One region of the Micromonospora sp. NPDC047527 genome, then DNA from elsewhere that is predicted to be linked to it. Evidence: riboswitches for the same ligand, from Rfam matches in the RefSeq annotation. Region 1 holds a riboswitch; each other region holds the start of a gene.
What was found. A riboswitch is a leader RNA that binds a small molecule or an ion and turns the genes downstream of it on or off. The one in region 1 is predicted to bind cyclic di-AMP.

Region 1 (4,829 bases):
CCAACTTCATGGACTACACCTACGACTCGTGCATGTATCAGTTCACCCCGGGACAGGCCAGCCGCATGCTGACCGCCTGGAACGCGTACCGCGCGGCCTAACTTCTCCGCGTACCACCGGTGCCGGCTCCGTCACGACGGAGCCGGCACCGGCGTCTTCGGGCGGTGGTCAGGCGGCCGTGCACTGGACGTCACGGCTGAGACGGGTCGGGCGTGCCTGGGGTACGCCGAGCGGCGCCGCAGCCGTCGGGGCGTGCGGGTCGAGCCAGACCCGAACGGCCGGACGGCTCGGCGGGAGACCAGGAATGCCCGTGATGTGGTGCTCGCGGCGGGTCAGCATCGCCACGTCGACGGTGAACTCGAAGAGCCGCCAGTCGACCTGCGGCTCCGCTCGGGCGGTCTGCGCCAGCCGGGCCACCCGCGCCGGATCGGTCACCGGCCAGGCGTGCCCCGCCACGTAAGCCTCGTCGTCGCTCTCCTCCGGTGGGAACGAGTGCAGCGCATAGCGGCCGTCCCGCTCCAGGTCACGGCGCTTCGGCGAGTCGATGATGAAGCAGAACAGACCCTCGTCGGTGATGACCGGGGAGACCGGATGGACCCGGGGACCGCCGTCGGCGCGGACCGTGGCCAGGTAGCCGAAGCCCGGCCCGTACTGCTGCAGGAGAACGCGGATCCCGTCGGCGAGTCGGGGCTCGTCGGCGGCGAAATCGGACCAGGAAGCCATGCCGGCATTCTATCGAACAAATGTACGAAGAGCGACCTCGACACGCTGGTCACCGCGTGCCTCGCTATGGTGGTCCGATGCTGCTCTCCGACCGCGACCTGGTCACCGAGATCAAGGCCGGCGCGCTGGGCCTGGACCCTTTCGAGCCCACTCTGGTCCAACCGTCCAGCATCGACGTACGACTCGACCGGCTGTTCCGGGTCTTCAACAACCACCTCTACACGCACATCGACCCGGCCATGCAGCAGGACGACCTGACCTCGGTGGTCGAGGTGCCCGACGGCGAGCCGTTCGTGCTGCACCCGGGCGAGTTCGTGCTCGCCTCGACGCTGGAGGTGATCTCGCTCGGCGACCAGCTGGCCGGCCGCCTGGAGGGCAAGTCCAGCCTGGGCCGGCTCGGCCTGCTCACCCACTCCACCGCCGGCTTCATCGACCCGGGCTTCTCCGGTCACGTGACGCTGGAGCTGTCCAACGTGGCGAACCTGCCGATCACCCTCTGGCCGGGCATGAAGATCGGGCAGCTCTGCATCTTCCGGCTCTCCTCGCCGGCCGACCACCCGTACGGCTCGGTGGTCTACGGCTCGCGTTACCAGGGTCAGCGGGGGCCGACGCCGAGCCGCTCCTGGCAGAACTGGCGGGCCTGGCCGACCCGCTGAGGGTCGGGTCAACGACGAGGGCCCGCCGCGACGGATCGCGACGGGCCCTCGACCAGCAGAGGTTCAGCCTGGGCGGCCGTAGCTGTGGATCGGGCCGTCGTCGACCTTCTTCATCTTGACGGGTTGACCGGCCTGGGACGCGTGCACCACCCAGCCGTTGCCGACGTACATGCCGACGTGGTGGATGTCGCTGTAGTAGAAGACCAGGTCACCGGGGCGCAGATCGGCGCGGCTGACGTCCTTGGTCACCCGGCTCTGCTGCGCGGCGTTGTGCGGCAGGGACACCCCGGCCTTGGCCCACGCGGCCAGCATCAGCCCGGAGCAGTCGTACGAGTTCGGGCCCTCGGCGCCCCACACGTAGGGTTTGCCGATCTGGGCGCAGGCGAACTTGACCGCCGTGCCCGCGCCGCCGCCGGGGTAGCTGGCCGGGCAGGGCGCCGGACGCAGCGGACCGCCGCCGCCGTTGCCGTACACCTTGAGGCGCAGCTTCTGTAGCCGGTCGATCTCCCCGTTGATCTGCTTCTTCTTCGCCGCCAACTGCGCCTCGGTCAGGGTCAGCTGGGCCACCATCTCGTCCAGCGGCGCCTTCTGCCGGGCCAGCTCGTCACGCAGGTCGGACACCTGCTGTACGTCCTGCTGCTGGTTGTGGGCGAACCGGTCGAGCATCTCCAGTTGGCCGACCATCTCGCTGGGTGACCGGCTGCCGAGCATGGCGTTGACGGTGGAGACGTTCTCGCCCATGTACGCGCGGACGGCCAGGGCGCTGACCTTGTCCATCGCGGCGTCGACCTGGCGCTCCAGCGGAGCGATCCGGGCGGCCAGGGCGTCGGCCTGCTTGCGCTTGGCGGCCAGGTCGGTGCGGGTGGCGTTGTGCCGTTCGATGATCGGTTCGAGCTTGTTCCAGTCGGCGTCGATCTGGCGTTCGATCTCGGCGACGGACGGGTCCGCGTGGGCCGCCGTGGCGCTGCCGGTCAGGACAACGGCGGCGCCGACCAGGGCGGCGAAGGCGGTGGTGAAGCGGGACCAGCGTGGACGCGGCACGGTCGGTGTCGGGTCGGCTGACGCCGACCGCCCGGACGACGGCCGCGGGGCATGAAGTGCCACCGGGGTTCCGTACTCCTTCTTCCTGACCGCCTACCGGGTTAGCTGACGGGTTCGGGCGGGAAGTCGGCGCCCTACCGCAGTGACTGCGGATTCACCCCGAGGAACCTGGGTCCCCGGCTCGCTCGGAAGCGACTCGGCGGTGTCGGTCCGTTACTGCCCGGGACGGGCAGACCTGCCACCGGGCCGACAAATGACCAGAGTAGAGACGGCCGTTACCAATCCGCAACCCGTGGGGCCGTGACACTCCGTACCGATCCGGAGGGGTCACGGACCGTGGGCGAAAGTTTCCTTCTGAGTGTGTCCATACGAGGAAAGGTATTGACGCCGACTCCCGGCCGGCGGGAGGGTGGCCTCACCCTTACCCACGCAATCTAGGGGGTTCGATGCGCCATCCAACCCTGTCGTCCGGCCGGCACGCACTGCTGGTCACCGCCGTGGTCGCCGCGACCGCACTACCGTTGCCCGCCGGTCCGGCCGCCGCCGCACCCACCGCCGACCGCCAGCAGCAGTACGCCGCCGCAGCCAGCGAGTACGGCGTACCGACCGCCGTGCTGCTCGGCGTCTCCTATCTGGAGTCCCGCTGGGACAGCAACGCCGGCACACCGAGCACCAGCGGCGGCTACGGCCCGATGCACCTGACCGACGCCCGGCACGTGACCGCCCTGCCCGGACGCGGCCACCACGACGCCGGCACCGAGGACCCGCGCGGCGACGACTCGCGTACCACGCTGGCACCCCGCCACACCGCAGACTCCGAGCCGCCCAGCGCGGCCCTGCAGACCGTGGACGCCGCCGCCGCGCTGACCGGCGCGGCCCCCGATTCGCTACGCACCGACGCCAACGTGAACATCCGCGGCGGGGCGGCGCTGCTGGCGGCGTACCAACGGGAGTTGGGCGCGCCGGTCGGCGCCGGCAGCGACCCGTCCGCCTGGTACGGCGCGGTGGCCCGTTACGCCGGCGCGGACAGCGCCGACGCCGCGGCGGCCTTCGCCGACGAGGTCTTCACCACCATCGGCGCGGGCGAGTCCCGGGTGACCGACGACGGTCAGCGGGTCACGCTGCCAGCCCGCACGGTACGGCCGGAGCGTTCCTGGCTGGACCGGCTGGGTCTGCGCAAGCTCGCCCGCCCGGATGGTCTGGAGTGCCCGCGCACCATCTCGTGTGAATGGATTCCCGCGCCGTACGAGGCGTTCGGCGACGGGGACTACGGCAACCACGACCTCTCCGACCGGCCCGCCCGGCAGAAGATCGAATACATCGTCATCCACGACACCGAGGCGAGTTGGGCGACCACCCTGAACCTCGTCCAGGACCCGACGTACGTGAGCTGGCACTACTCGCTGCGCTCGGTGGACGGGCACATCGCCCAGCACGTCAGGACCAAGGACGTCGCCTGGCACGCCGGCAACTGGTACGTCAACGCCAAGTCGATCGGGCTCGAACACGAGGGCTTCGCCGCGCAGGGCACCTGGTACACGGAGGCGATGTACCGGACATCCGCGAAGCTCGTCCGACACCTCGCGCTGCGGTTGGGCATCCCGCTGGACCGCCAGCACATCATCGGCCACGACAACGTGCCCGGCACCACCGCGTCGACCGTGCGCGGGATGCACTGGGACCCGGGACCGTACTGGGACTGGACGCACTACTTCGACCTGCTGCACGCGCCGCGCCTGGACACCGGCACCCCGGCGACCGGCCTGGTCCGGATCGACCCGGACTACGCCACCAACCAGCCGGCGTTCATTGGATGCGTCACCCCCGGCGTTCCGTGCCCGCCGCGCGGATCGTCGTCGGTGGTGCTGCGCACCGCACCGGCCGCGGACGCGCCACTGGTCAACGACATCGCGCTGCGCCCCGACGGCACCCCGAACACGATGGAGGTGTCGGACCACGGCGCCCGCGCCTCCGCCGGCCAGACGTACGCGCTGGCCGGGCGGCAGGGTGACTGGACGGCCATCTGGTACCTCGGGCAGCGGGCCTGGTTCCACAACCCGAAGACCGCACCGACCGCCACCTGGACCGTCGGCGTGGTGGTCACCCCGAAGCCCGGCCGCGCCACCATTCCGGTGTACGGGCGGGCGTACCCGGAGCAGGCCGCCTACCCGGCCGGTGTGCCCTACCAGGCGATCTCGCCGTTGCAGTACACCCTCGCCGCCGGGCAGCGGTACGCCGTCGGCGCGGTGCTGCCCGGTGAGTACTACCGGGCCAGCACGGTCGACGGCTCCTCGCCCGGCGACTGGACGGTAATCCGCGGCGAGAACAGGTACGTGCAGATCCAGTTCGGCCACCGCATCATGTACGTCAACCTGGCCGACGTGCAGGTGCTGCCATCCCCGGTGGGCG
Region 2 (4,829 bases), 450 kb from region 1:
GCGCCCGCCGCCGGTCCGGCCGATGTGCGGGTTGAGCAGGTCAAATGTGTGGAGACGAGGTGCGGGGATGAGCCGTTCCGCTATGCCCGGTGGGCAGCCGGGCCCGCAGCGGGCCACCGAGCGGGCATCGGCGCTCAGCGAGCCGGCCCGAGCGTACGCCGAGCTGGCCGACGGCAACCGACGCTTCGTCAGCGGGGCTCCGCGCCACCCCAACCAGGACGCCGAGCATCGGGCCGCGGTGGCCGACGGCCAGCACCCGTTCGCGGTGATCGTCGGCTGTTCCGACTCCCGGTTGGCTGCCGAGATCATCTTTGACCGGGGCCTGGGTGACCTCTTCGTGGTCCGCACCGCCGGGCACATCGTGGGCCCGGAGGTGCTGGGCAGCGTCGAGTACGCGGTGACCGTGCTCGGCACCCCCCTGGTGGTGGTGCTCGGCCACGACTCCTGCGGTGCCGTGCAGGCGGCCCGTGAGACGGCCGCCACCGGCACCTCACCCGGAGGGCATCTGCGCACGGTGGTCGACGCGGTGCTGCCCAGCCTGCGGCGAGCCACGGCCGAGGGAGTGGACGACATCGACGGCATCGTCGACATCCACATCGCACAGACCGTCGAGACGCTGCTCGGGCAGTCGCCGGTGCTGGCCGACGCGGTGGCGCAGGGGCGGTGCGCGGTGGTGGGAGTGTCGTACCGCCTCGCCGCAGGTGGAGTGCGTCCGGTGACCCCCGTACCGGCCGGTGCCGCGACGCTCGACGTGCCCGCCGCCCCGGACGGCCCGGCGGCGCCCGCCGCCGCCTGACGTAGCCCGAGACCCGCGACGAGGGCCGCCCCGCGCGATGCGGGGCGGCCCTCGTCGACTGCTGTAGGCGTGGTCAGAGCAGCGACATGTGGACGTGGTCGGTGTGGTTCGACGGCCCGCTGTACGAACTCCACCCGGTCGCCGGGAACCAGATCTGTCGGTTCCAGATCACGTAGTAGATGCCGAGTCGGTCGGCGTTACGGATGAGGAACGCGGCGACGTTGTTGCCGTACTTGCGGGTGTCCTCGTTGTGCCACGGGGCGAAGCCGCTCTTCTGCAGCGACCAGTCGCAGGCGCGGCCCTTCGGGTGCTCCCACGGCCCGCCGGGGCGGTAGCAGCCGACGAAGCGGTTGAAGCCGGCCAGCTTGACCTCCTTGTACGCGTGCAGCGTGCGGGGCGTGACGCAGCCGGAGGTGGTCGGGTCGTCCTCGCTGCACGACTGCGGCTTCCAGTCACCGTCGGCGGTGCGACCCGGGCCGATCTTCGCGACCCGCGAGGTGGCATCCACCAGGCCGCCGGTGAAGCCCTTCCCACCGACGAGGGAGAGCGCCTTGTCCGCCTCGCTCTTGCGCTTCGCCATCAGTGCGGTCTGCTTCTGCTGCTCGCGGACCTCCGTGTCGAGGGCCAGCTTGGCCTGCTCGGCGCGGGCCTTGACCGTGTTGACCTCGGCGAGCTTCTTCTCGTTGACCATGTTCATCTCGTCGAGCGTCGCGGCGCGCTGGACGAACGAGTCGGGAGCGTCGCTCTCCAGCAGCATCGCGATCGCGCCGATCCGGCCGGTCCGGTACGACTGGGCGGCGATCTGCCCGACCTGCGGGGCCAGCGCCTCCAGGTCGGCTTTGGCCCGGTCGACCTCTATCGCGAGCTCCAACTGCCGCTTCTTGGATTTGTCCAACTTGGACTTGGCGGCGGAGTAGTCGCGGTTGGCCTGCTCGATGACGTCGTTGAGCAGCTTTGGCTCGCTGTCCTCCTCGTGCCCGGACGGTGTGGGGGTCGCCGGGGCGGCGTGGGCTGGGAGGGGCCCGGCAAGCACGGTCAGTGCGGCGATCACGGCCACCACGGGTGTCAACCAGCGGCGTAGGGGTGCCGTCACAATGTTCCCTTCCGTCGACCGCCGACCGGGTTAGCTGACGGGTTCGGGGCGGAAGTGGCCCCTACCGCTGCTGCGGATTCACCCCACGTGCCTGGGTCCCCGGCTCGCCGGTTGGCGATTGGGCGGTGGCACCGCAGGCGCCGCTTCGCGCCTACATCGGTAACCGGCAGCGAGGTTACCCGAGAGTCGACCGGGTGAGCTACGCCTGGATGCCCACCAAAAGCGTCATTTCGCCATGGCGTTGAGTGACCAGTGACGTGGCCTCCAGGACGACTGCCCGATCCGGTCACGCTGAGGAGTGTCACCATGCCGTATCTGTGCTCCTGTTCGACTGCGGCCACGGATCGGTGGCGGTGGGTGGGGGTGGGGTCCGCGTCTGGTCCGGCCCGTCGGGTCGATCCGTTCGCGGTGAGCCGAGTGCCGCCAGTGCCTCTGCCCGGTCCGGTCGGGGGCGCGGGGCGGGAGCATCGGCGGACGGGGTGGCATCCGACCGCCCGGCCGCGGTCACCACCGCGGCCAGCCCGGTGGTCAGCGGCACGGCGGCGATCAGGCCGAGTGTGGCGACCGCGCTGCGAACGATCTCCTGCGCGAGGAACTCACTGGTGAGGATCTGCGCGATCGGCCGCGAGTCGGCGGTGAGCAGGAGCAACAGGGGGAGTGACGCGCCCGCGTACGCCAGGACGATGGTGTTGACCGTGGAGGCGATGTGGGCGCGGCCGACCCGGGTGGCCGCCCGGTATAGCTGCAACCGGGTCAGCCCCGGGTTGGCGTTCGCCAACTCGGTGACGGTGGCCGCCTGGGTGACCGTCACGTCGTCGAGCACGCCGAGCGACCCGATGATGATCCCGGCGAGCAGCAGACCGTGCAGGTCCACGTCGCCCTGGAACATCGACAGCGTCGTCGCCTCCTCACTGCCGAAGCCGGTGAGGTGGGTGGCGGCCGTGGCGATGGTGGCGAGTACGCCGGTGAGGATGAGGCTGCCCAGGGTGCCGAGCACCGCGACCGAGGTCTGCGCGGTGACCCCGTGCGTCAGGTAGAGCACCACGAACATGATCAGCGCGGCGCCGACCACCGCCACCAGCAGCGGTGACCCCCCGGCGGCGATGCCCGGCAGCACGAAGGTGAGCAGGATCGCGAAGCTGGCCGCCAGCCCCGCGAGCGCGGCGAGGCCCCGCCATCGGCCGAACGCGACGATCGCGGCGGCGAAGACCACCGCCAGCCACAGCAGCGGCGTTCCCCGCTGGTGCTCGGCGATGTTCCAACTGCTGGCGGCGGGATCGGTCGGATCGGTCAACTCGACCATGATGACCTCGTCGCCCACCGCCACCCGGGGCGCTCCGGGCCCGGCGGGGACCGGGGTCTGGACCTGCTGCCCAGCGCTCGGCCCGTCCTCCACCCGTACGTCCACCGTGCCGCACGGCCCGTCCCCGGCGGCCGATGTGCCCTCGGGGTTCGCCGCCGGCGGGCAGGGCTCGGTCACCACCCGGGTCACCGTGCCGTGGTATCGCGGCACGTCCGCTTCGCCACCGGCGCGCGGTGACCCGTCGCGCGGCCAGAGCACCACCGCGGCGAGGACGGTGGCCACGAAGAGCGGCACCACCGTCGCGACGAGGATCCGTCGCACCCCCGGCGGGGCGGGCGGAGCGGAACGGCTGTGGTCGGAACCCAATGCGAGAACTCCCAACGATCCGGTGCGGGGTACGTGTCAGCGGACCGGTCGGTTCACCGTTGACAGGGAAACGGCTGCGAGAGGCGCGATGGACCGCCGACTGACGATCGTTCGATCACGGACGGTAATCGCCCGGCACGGTTGACCGGCAGTGGCGCCACGACGTGGTGGCGCCGCAGCCTGGGTGTGCGGCGTCGTATGGAGAGTCATCCTGGGAAATGCTAACCAGGCCACAGCGGGCTTGCAGTTCGTGACGGGGTGTCGGATAGGCGAACCACTCGCGTGGCGGCCACCGGCGGGGCATGTTGGAGGAATGCCCGCTCCGTCAGCGCCCGACCCCGACCGCCAGCGGCACGCCACCCCCGCCGCGCCCACGCAGCACGCGGAGCACGACAAGCACGCGGGGCATGACAAGCACGTCGGGCACGATCCGGCGATGTTCCGTCGCCGCTTCTGGGTCTGCCTGGTGCTCACCATCCCGGTGGTCCTGACCAGCCATCTCGTCTCGGATCAGCTGGGCCTGAGCGACGTACCGGGCCGATCCTGGGTGGGCCCGGTGCTCGGCTCGGTGGTGTTCTGGTGGGGCGGCTGGCCGTTCCTGGTCGGCGCGGTCCGGGAGGTACGGGACCGGGCACCGGGCATGATGCTGCTGATCGCGATGGCGATCACCGTGGCCTACACCGCATCGCTGGCCACCAGCGTGGGCGCCTTCGACCTGGACTTCTGGTGGGAGTTGGCCGCGCTGGTCACCATCATGCTGCTGGGGCACTGGCAGGAGATGAAGGCCATCGGGCAGGCGCGGGGCGCGCTCGCGGCGCTGGCCGCGCTGCTGCCGGACGAGGCCGAGCGGGTGGCTGCGGACGGGCGGGTCGAGGCGGTGCCGGTGACCGACCTGCGGATCGACGACGTGGTGCTGGTCCGCCCGGGGGGTCGGGTGCCGGCGGACGGCCGGATCGTCGAGGGTGACGCCGAACTGAACGAATCGATGATCACCGGTGAGTCCCGGCCGGTAGCGCGGTCGACGGGCGATCGGGTGGTGGCCGGTACCGTCGCCACCGACTCGGCTGTCCGGGTCCGTGTCGAGGCGCTCGGTGAGCAGACCGCCCTCGCCGGCATCCAGCGGATGGTCGCGCAGGCGCAGGCCTCCGGTGGCCGGGCGCAACTGTTGGCCGACCGGTTCGCCGCCGCGCTGTTCTACGTGGCCACCGGCACCGCTGTGCTGACCGTGCTGGTCTGGACCGCGCTCGGTCAGCCCGACGAGGCGGTAGTCC
Region 3 (4,829 bases), on a different contig from region 1:
TGGCGGCGGCCGAGATCCGCCGGCTCTATCCGGACCTGCCGCTGCCGAGGGCCGTCCGCTCCACCGGGGTCGACCCGGTGGAGCTGGTGGTGCCGGCAGCCGGGTTGGAGACCGCGGTCGTGGAGGCGGCCGCCGGCCTGCTGGCCGAGGTGGACGGCACGGTGGGGGTGATCACGCCGGTCCCCCGCCGGGACGAGGTCGCCGGTTGGCTCGGCGCGCTCGGCGCGTCGCGGTTGCAGGTGGTGACCAGCCTGGAGGCCAAGGGCATGGAGTACGACGGCGTGGTGCTTGTCGCACCGAGCGAGATCCGGGCGGATCCGGGGGCGGGCGTACGCACGCTCTACGTCGCGCTGTCCCGTGCCACCCAGCGGCTCACCACCATCGACCCGATCGGCTGAATCCGAATCGGCGCGGCCCGGAGTCGGCACTGGCGGACAGTTGCATACATAGCGATGTGAGCATACATTTGACCCGGTCCCGGACGGCAACGGAGGGTGGGTGTCGTGGGTGCAGGTCATGACCACCACCACGCCTCGGTCGCCAATGCCGCGCACCAGCACCGGGGCCGACTCTGGGCGGCATTCGGGCTGCTCGCCACCCTGATGGTGGTCGAGGCGGTGGCCGCCCTGCACACCGGCTCGCTGGCCCTGCTCTCCGACGCCGGGCACATGTTCACCGACGTGCTCGGCATCGGGATGGCGCTCGCCGCGATCACCGCCACCCAACGGGCCACCGGCGACCCGCAGCGCACCTTCGGGCTCTACCGCCTCGAGGTGCTCGCCGCCCTGGCCAACGCCGTCCTGCTCTCCGGCGTGGCGATCTACGTGGTGGTCGAGGCGATCCGCCGGTTCGGCGACCCGCACGAGGTGGTGGCCGGCCCGATGCTCGCGGTGGCCGTCCTCGGCCTGCTCGCGAACGTGGTCGCGTTCGCCCTGCTCCGCACCGGGGCCCGGGAGAGCATCAACCTCCAGGGCGCCTACCTGGAGGTGCTCGGCGACCTGCTCGGCTCGGTCGGCGTGATCGGGGCGGCACTGCTCATCACGGTCACCGACTGGTGGTGGGCCGACCCACTGGTGGCGGTCGCCATCGGCGTGTTCATCCTGCCGCGCACCTGGCGGCTCGGCCGCGCCGCAGTCCGCATCCTGGTGCAGGCCGCCCCGGAACACCTCCAGGTCACCGCCGTACACGACCGGCTGGCCGCCGTGCCCGGCGTCGTCGAGGTGCACGACCTGCACGTCTGGACGCTCACCTCGGGCATGGAGGTAGCCTCCGCACACCTGACCATGGCCCCCGGCGCGGAGGTCGGCGCCGTGCTCACCGCCGCGCGTGCCGCCCTCCAGGAAGACTTCCGGATCGAGCACGCCACGCTCCAGATCGAGCCCGGGGCCGCACCCGGTGCCTGCGGTGCCGTCACCTGGTGACAATTTGCCGAGATTTCATCGCATTAGTCGACATTCACGGTGACGACGTACGCACCGTCCGTCACATTCGCTGCACCTGCCCCAGCGGCACCGGTAGGCTCTGTCTCGGCCACCACCCGGCGGCGCCCTCCCGGCGCCGGTGGGGGCCGCCGCCTAATCGCCCGAGAGGGCGAACCGGGGAACCACGTTCCTGGGGTGCATCCGCGTCAGCGGTAGGGATCTTCCGTCCCGAACCCGTCAGCTAACCCGGTCGGCGGCTAACGGAAGGACACGAATAGTGGCACCAGCACGACCCCCCGCCGCCCGACTGGCGGCGCTGATCGTCATGATGTTCACCCTCGGCGTCGCGATCCCGGCCGGCGCAGCCTCGGCCGCTCCCCCGGCCGCCCAGCGGGCCGCCGCGGCACCCAGCGACGACGAAGAGGGTGGCACCCCGGCCCTGCGGGCCCAGCTCGAAGCGGCCAGCAAGGGCTACCTCGACGCGAAGCGCGCCCTGGACACCTCCGTACAACGGCAGCAGCAACTCGCCACCAAACTGAAGACCACCGAAGCCGAGATGAACGAGCGCAACGGCAAGGTCGGTCAGATCGCCGGCGTCGCGTACCGCACCGGCCGGCTCAGCACCGTCTCGGCGCTGCTCAGCACCAACACCCCCGAAGGCTTCATGGATCGGGCCGCCGCGCTGGACGTGGTCGCCGCCAACGAGGACCGGGCACTGCGCGACCTCCTCGCCACCAAGGACGAGGCCAACCGCACCCGCGTCGCCCTCGACGGCGAGATCCGCGAGCAGCGCAAGCAGGTCGAGGTGATGGCCAAGCGCAAGGAACAGGCCGAGCGAGCCCTGACCGTGGCCACCACCAAGCCGCAGACCACCACCGCCGACACCAACTCCAACCGGGGCACCTCCAGCGCCAACGCCAAGGCCGCGCCGCGCAACTCCGACGGCTCCTGGCCGTCCGAGTCGTGCAGCGTCAACGACCCCACCCCGGCCAACGGCTGCATCACCCCCCGCACCCTGCACGCCCTCAACCAGGCCAAAGCCGCCGGCTTCACCCGGTACGTCTCCTGCCACCGCTCCGGCGGCTCCGGCGAGCACCCCAAGGGCCGGGCCTGCGACTTCGCCGCGCAGAAGAACGGCTTCGGCGGAGACGCCACCGGCGGCGACAAGACGTACGGCAACAACCTGGCCGCGTACTTCATCCGCAACGCCGACCGGCTCGCCGTGCTGTACGTGATCTGGTACAGGCAGATCTGGCTACCCAGCAGCGGGTGGAAGTCCTACAGCGGAGCGGGCGGCGACCCGTCCAGCGATCACACCAACCACGTGCACCTGTCCGTGTACTGACCCCGACCCGGCCGGCGCCTCTCCGATGTGGGGCGCCGGCCGTCGGCCCTCAGGCCGCTGAGCAGGCTGGTCTGGCACCTGCCGCACCCCGATTGCCCGGCAACGCCAGCCATGATCGCGCTGCAACCAGGATGTAGTGGCCTCGCAAGCGGCCGGAGGCCACTACATCCTGGATCGAGCACGATCATGGCGAGGTCGCCGCGCGCCGGGCGCGGCTCGCGGCGGGACGGGGCGCGGCGCGCGAGGGCAGGGCGGCTCGCGGCGTGGCGGGGCGGCGTGGGCGCGGGTGTGGTCAGGCGGGATTTGGGGGGTTGTCGGTGCGGTCGAGGGCCGCGCCGAGTCGGGTCGCCAGGGCCAGGTGGGCGGCTCTGGCCTGGCGAAACGCGTACCGGAAAAGGGGCGCTGGCGCCCGCAGGGTGATCTCGACGTCGATCCGGACCAGGCCGTCCGGCTCGGTGCGTAGCCGGGTGTGGTTGCGCACCGTGGTGGCCGGCCACTGGCGGGCCACCGTGACGATCTCGTCGTCCTCGCAGACGAGCACGTCCGCCTGGTAGGTGGTTTTGAAGCGCAGCGGGCCGGCGGCCAGCCGGTCGTTGATCGTGTAGCTGGCCCGGGCGCCAGGCCGGGGCGGGACCCGGCGAACCCGGATGATCAGCGGATGCAGCTCGCCCTGGCGGGTCAGGTCGCTCAGCAACGCCGCCGCGTCGGCGAGGGAGCAGCGGGCCTGGACGGTGTAGCTGAACGTATCGCTGCTGAACACACCGTCTCCTGCCGTCGATGGTCGCACGATCGTCCCGTACCCCGGTCAGGCTGGCAACGCCCGGACGGACGCCGGCCGTTGCCCCGGCATTCGCGGTGCGTTATCACTACCGTCGGCTGTGGGGATATCACCGGTCGTGACGGAGGGCGGAGACATGAACGGCGATGCTCGGTGAGCGGGCACGTGATGGTCTTCGCGCCCACTCCGCAGCTGACGGTGACGGTGGACCAGCCGAACGACCATCCCGAGCTGCACCTGCACCCCGGCGGGCAGGGTGTCTGGCAGGCCCGCATGGTGCTGTCGCTCGGGGTCGACGTGGTGCTCTGCGCCGCACTCGGCGGCGAGATCGGCCAGGTGCTGGAGCCACTGCTGGTCAGCGAGGGCGTGGACCTCAAGGTGGTGGTCCGTGACTCCGGTAGCGGCGGGTACGTGCACGACCGTCGGGACGGCTCCCGGCAGGAAGTCGCCGACGTGCCGGGGCAGCCGCTGAGCCGGCACGAGCTCGACGAGTTGTACAACCTGGCGCTCGGCGAGGGCCTCCGCGCCGAGGTGAGCGTCCTCAGTGGGCCCAACGCGCCGTGGCTGGTCCCGGCCGACGTGTACCGGCGCTTCGCCGCCGATCTCGGCGCCAACGGCAGCCGGGTGGTGGTCGACCTCTCCGGTGATCATCTTGGCGCGGCACTGGAGGGCGGGGTGTTCTTCCTCAAGGTGAGCCATGAGGAGCTGATCCGCGACGGCCGCGCCAGCAGCGACGACAGCGCGGAGCTGACCCGGGCGATGTACGACCTGCACGCCGCCGGCGCCGAGACGGTGGTGGTGAGCCGGGCCGACCAGCCGGCGTTGGCGCTGATCGACGGGGAGCTCTTCGAGGTGGAGATGCCCCGGTTGGAGGCCGCCGACCCGCGCGGCGCTGGCGACTCGATGACCGCCGGGGTTGCCGCCGTTGTCGCTCGCGGCGGGGACATCCGGACCGCCATCCGCACCGGTGCCGCAGCCGGGGCGCTGAACGTGACCCGGCACGGCCTGGGCACCGGCCGGTTGGACTCGATAACTGGGCTGGTGGAACGCGTCCGGCTGGTCCCGGCGGACAGCCGGCCGCAGGAGCGGACCACCCCCGACGAGCTGGCCGACCGGGCGGTCGAGAGATGACCCTGCGGGTGCTGGTCACCAACGACGACGGGATCGCCGCGCCGGGCATCCAGGCGCTGGCCTGGGCCGCGGCGCAGCGGGGCCTGGACGTGGTGGTCGCGGCGCCGCTGGAGGAGGCGAGCGGCACCAGCGCCGCGATGAGCGCGGTGGAACG

Region 2: it holds a riboswitch for cyclic di-AMP, as region 1 does, so the genes downstream of both, ABZ808_RS12340 (hypothetical protein) here and ABZ808_RS10165 (NlpC/P60 family protein) in region 1, are expected to answer to the same signal.
Region 3: it holds a riboswitch for cyclic di-AMP, as region 1 does, so the genes downstream of both, ABZ808_RS27270 (hypothetical protein) here and ABZ808_RS10165 (NlpC/P60 family protein) in region 1, are expected to answer to the same signal.

The regions. Positions count from the first base shown of each region.
Region 1 is NZ_JBEYTK010000002.1:298,463-303,291, reverse strand. Features, by position in the region: gene ABZ808_RS10180 (zinc metalloprotease) at 1-101, shown strand, start outside; gene ABZ808_RS10175 (pyridoxamine 5'-phosphate oxidase family protein) at 169-723, opposite strand; gene dcd (dCTP deaminase) at 801-1,379, shown strand; gene ABZ808_RS10165 (NlpC/P60 family protein) at 1,443-2,420, opposite strand; cyclic di-AMP (ydaO/yuaA leader) riboswitch at 2,497-2,632, opposite strand; gene ABZ808_RS10160 (N-acetylmuramoyl-L-alanine amidase) at 2,867-4,829, shown strand, end outside.
Region 2 is NZ_JBEYTK010000002.1:744,695-749,523, forward strand. Features, by position in the region: gene ABZ808_RS12335 (carbonic anhydrase) at 83-796, shown strand; gene ABZ808_RS12340 (hypothetical protein) at 870-1,889, opposite strand; cyclic di-AMP (ydaO/yuaA leader) riboswitch at 1,894-2,024, opposite strand; gene ABZ808_RS12345 (YibE/F family protein) at 2,191-3,558, opposite strand; gene ABZ808_RS12350 (heavy metal translocating P-type ATPase) at 3,995-4,829, shown strand, end outside.
Region 3 is NZ_JBEYTK010000009.1:98,887-103,715, reverse strand. Features, by position in the region: gene ABZ808_RS27280 (AAA family ATPase) at 1-398, shown strand, start outside; gene ABZ808_RS27275 (cation diffusion facilitator family transporter) at 504-1,421, shown strand; cyclic di-AMP (ydaO/yuaA leader) riboswitch at 1,562-1,693, shown strand; gene ABZ808_RS27270 (hypothetical protein) at 1,747-2,766, shown strand; gene ABZ808_RS27265 (SRPBCC family protein) at 3,059-3,526, opposite strand; gene ABZ808_RS27260 (PfkB family carbohydrate kinase) at 3,698-4,675, shown strand; gene ABZ808_RS27255 (5'/3'-nucleotidase SurE) at 4,672-4,829, shown strand, end outside.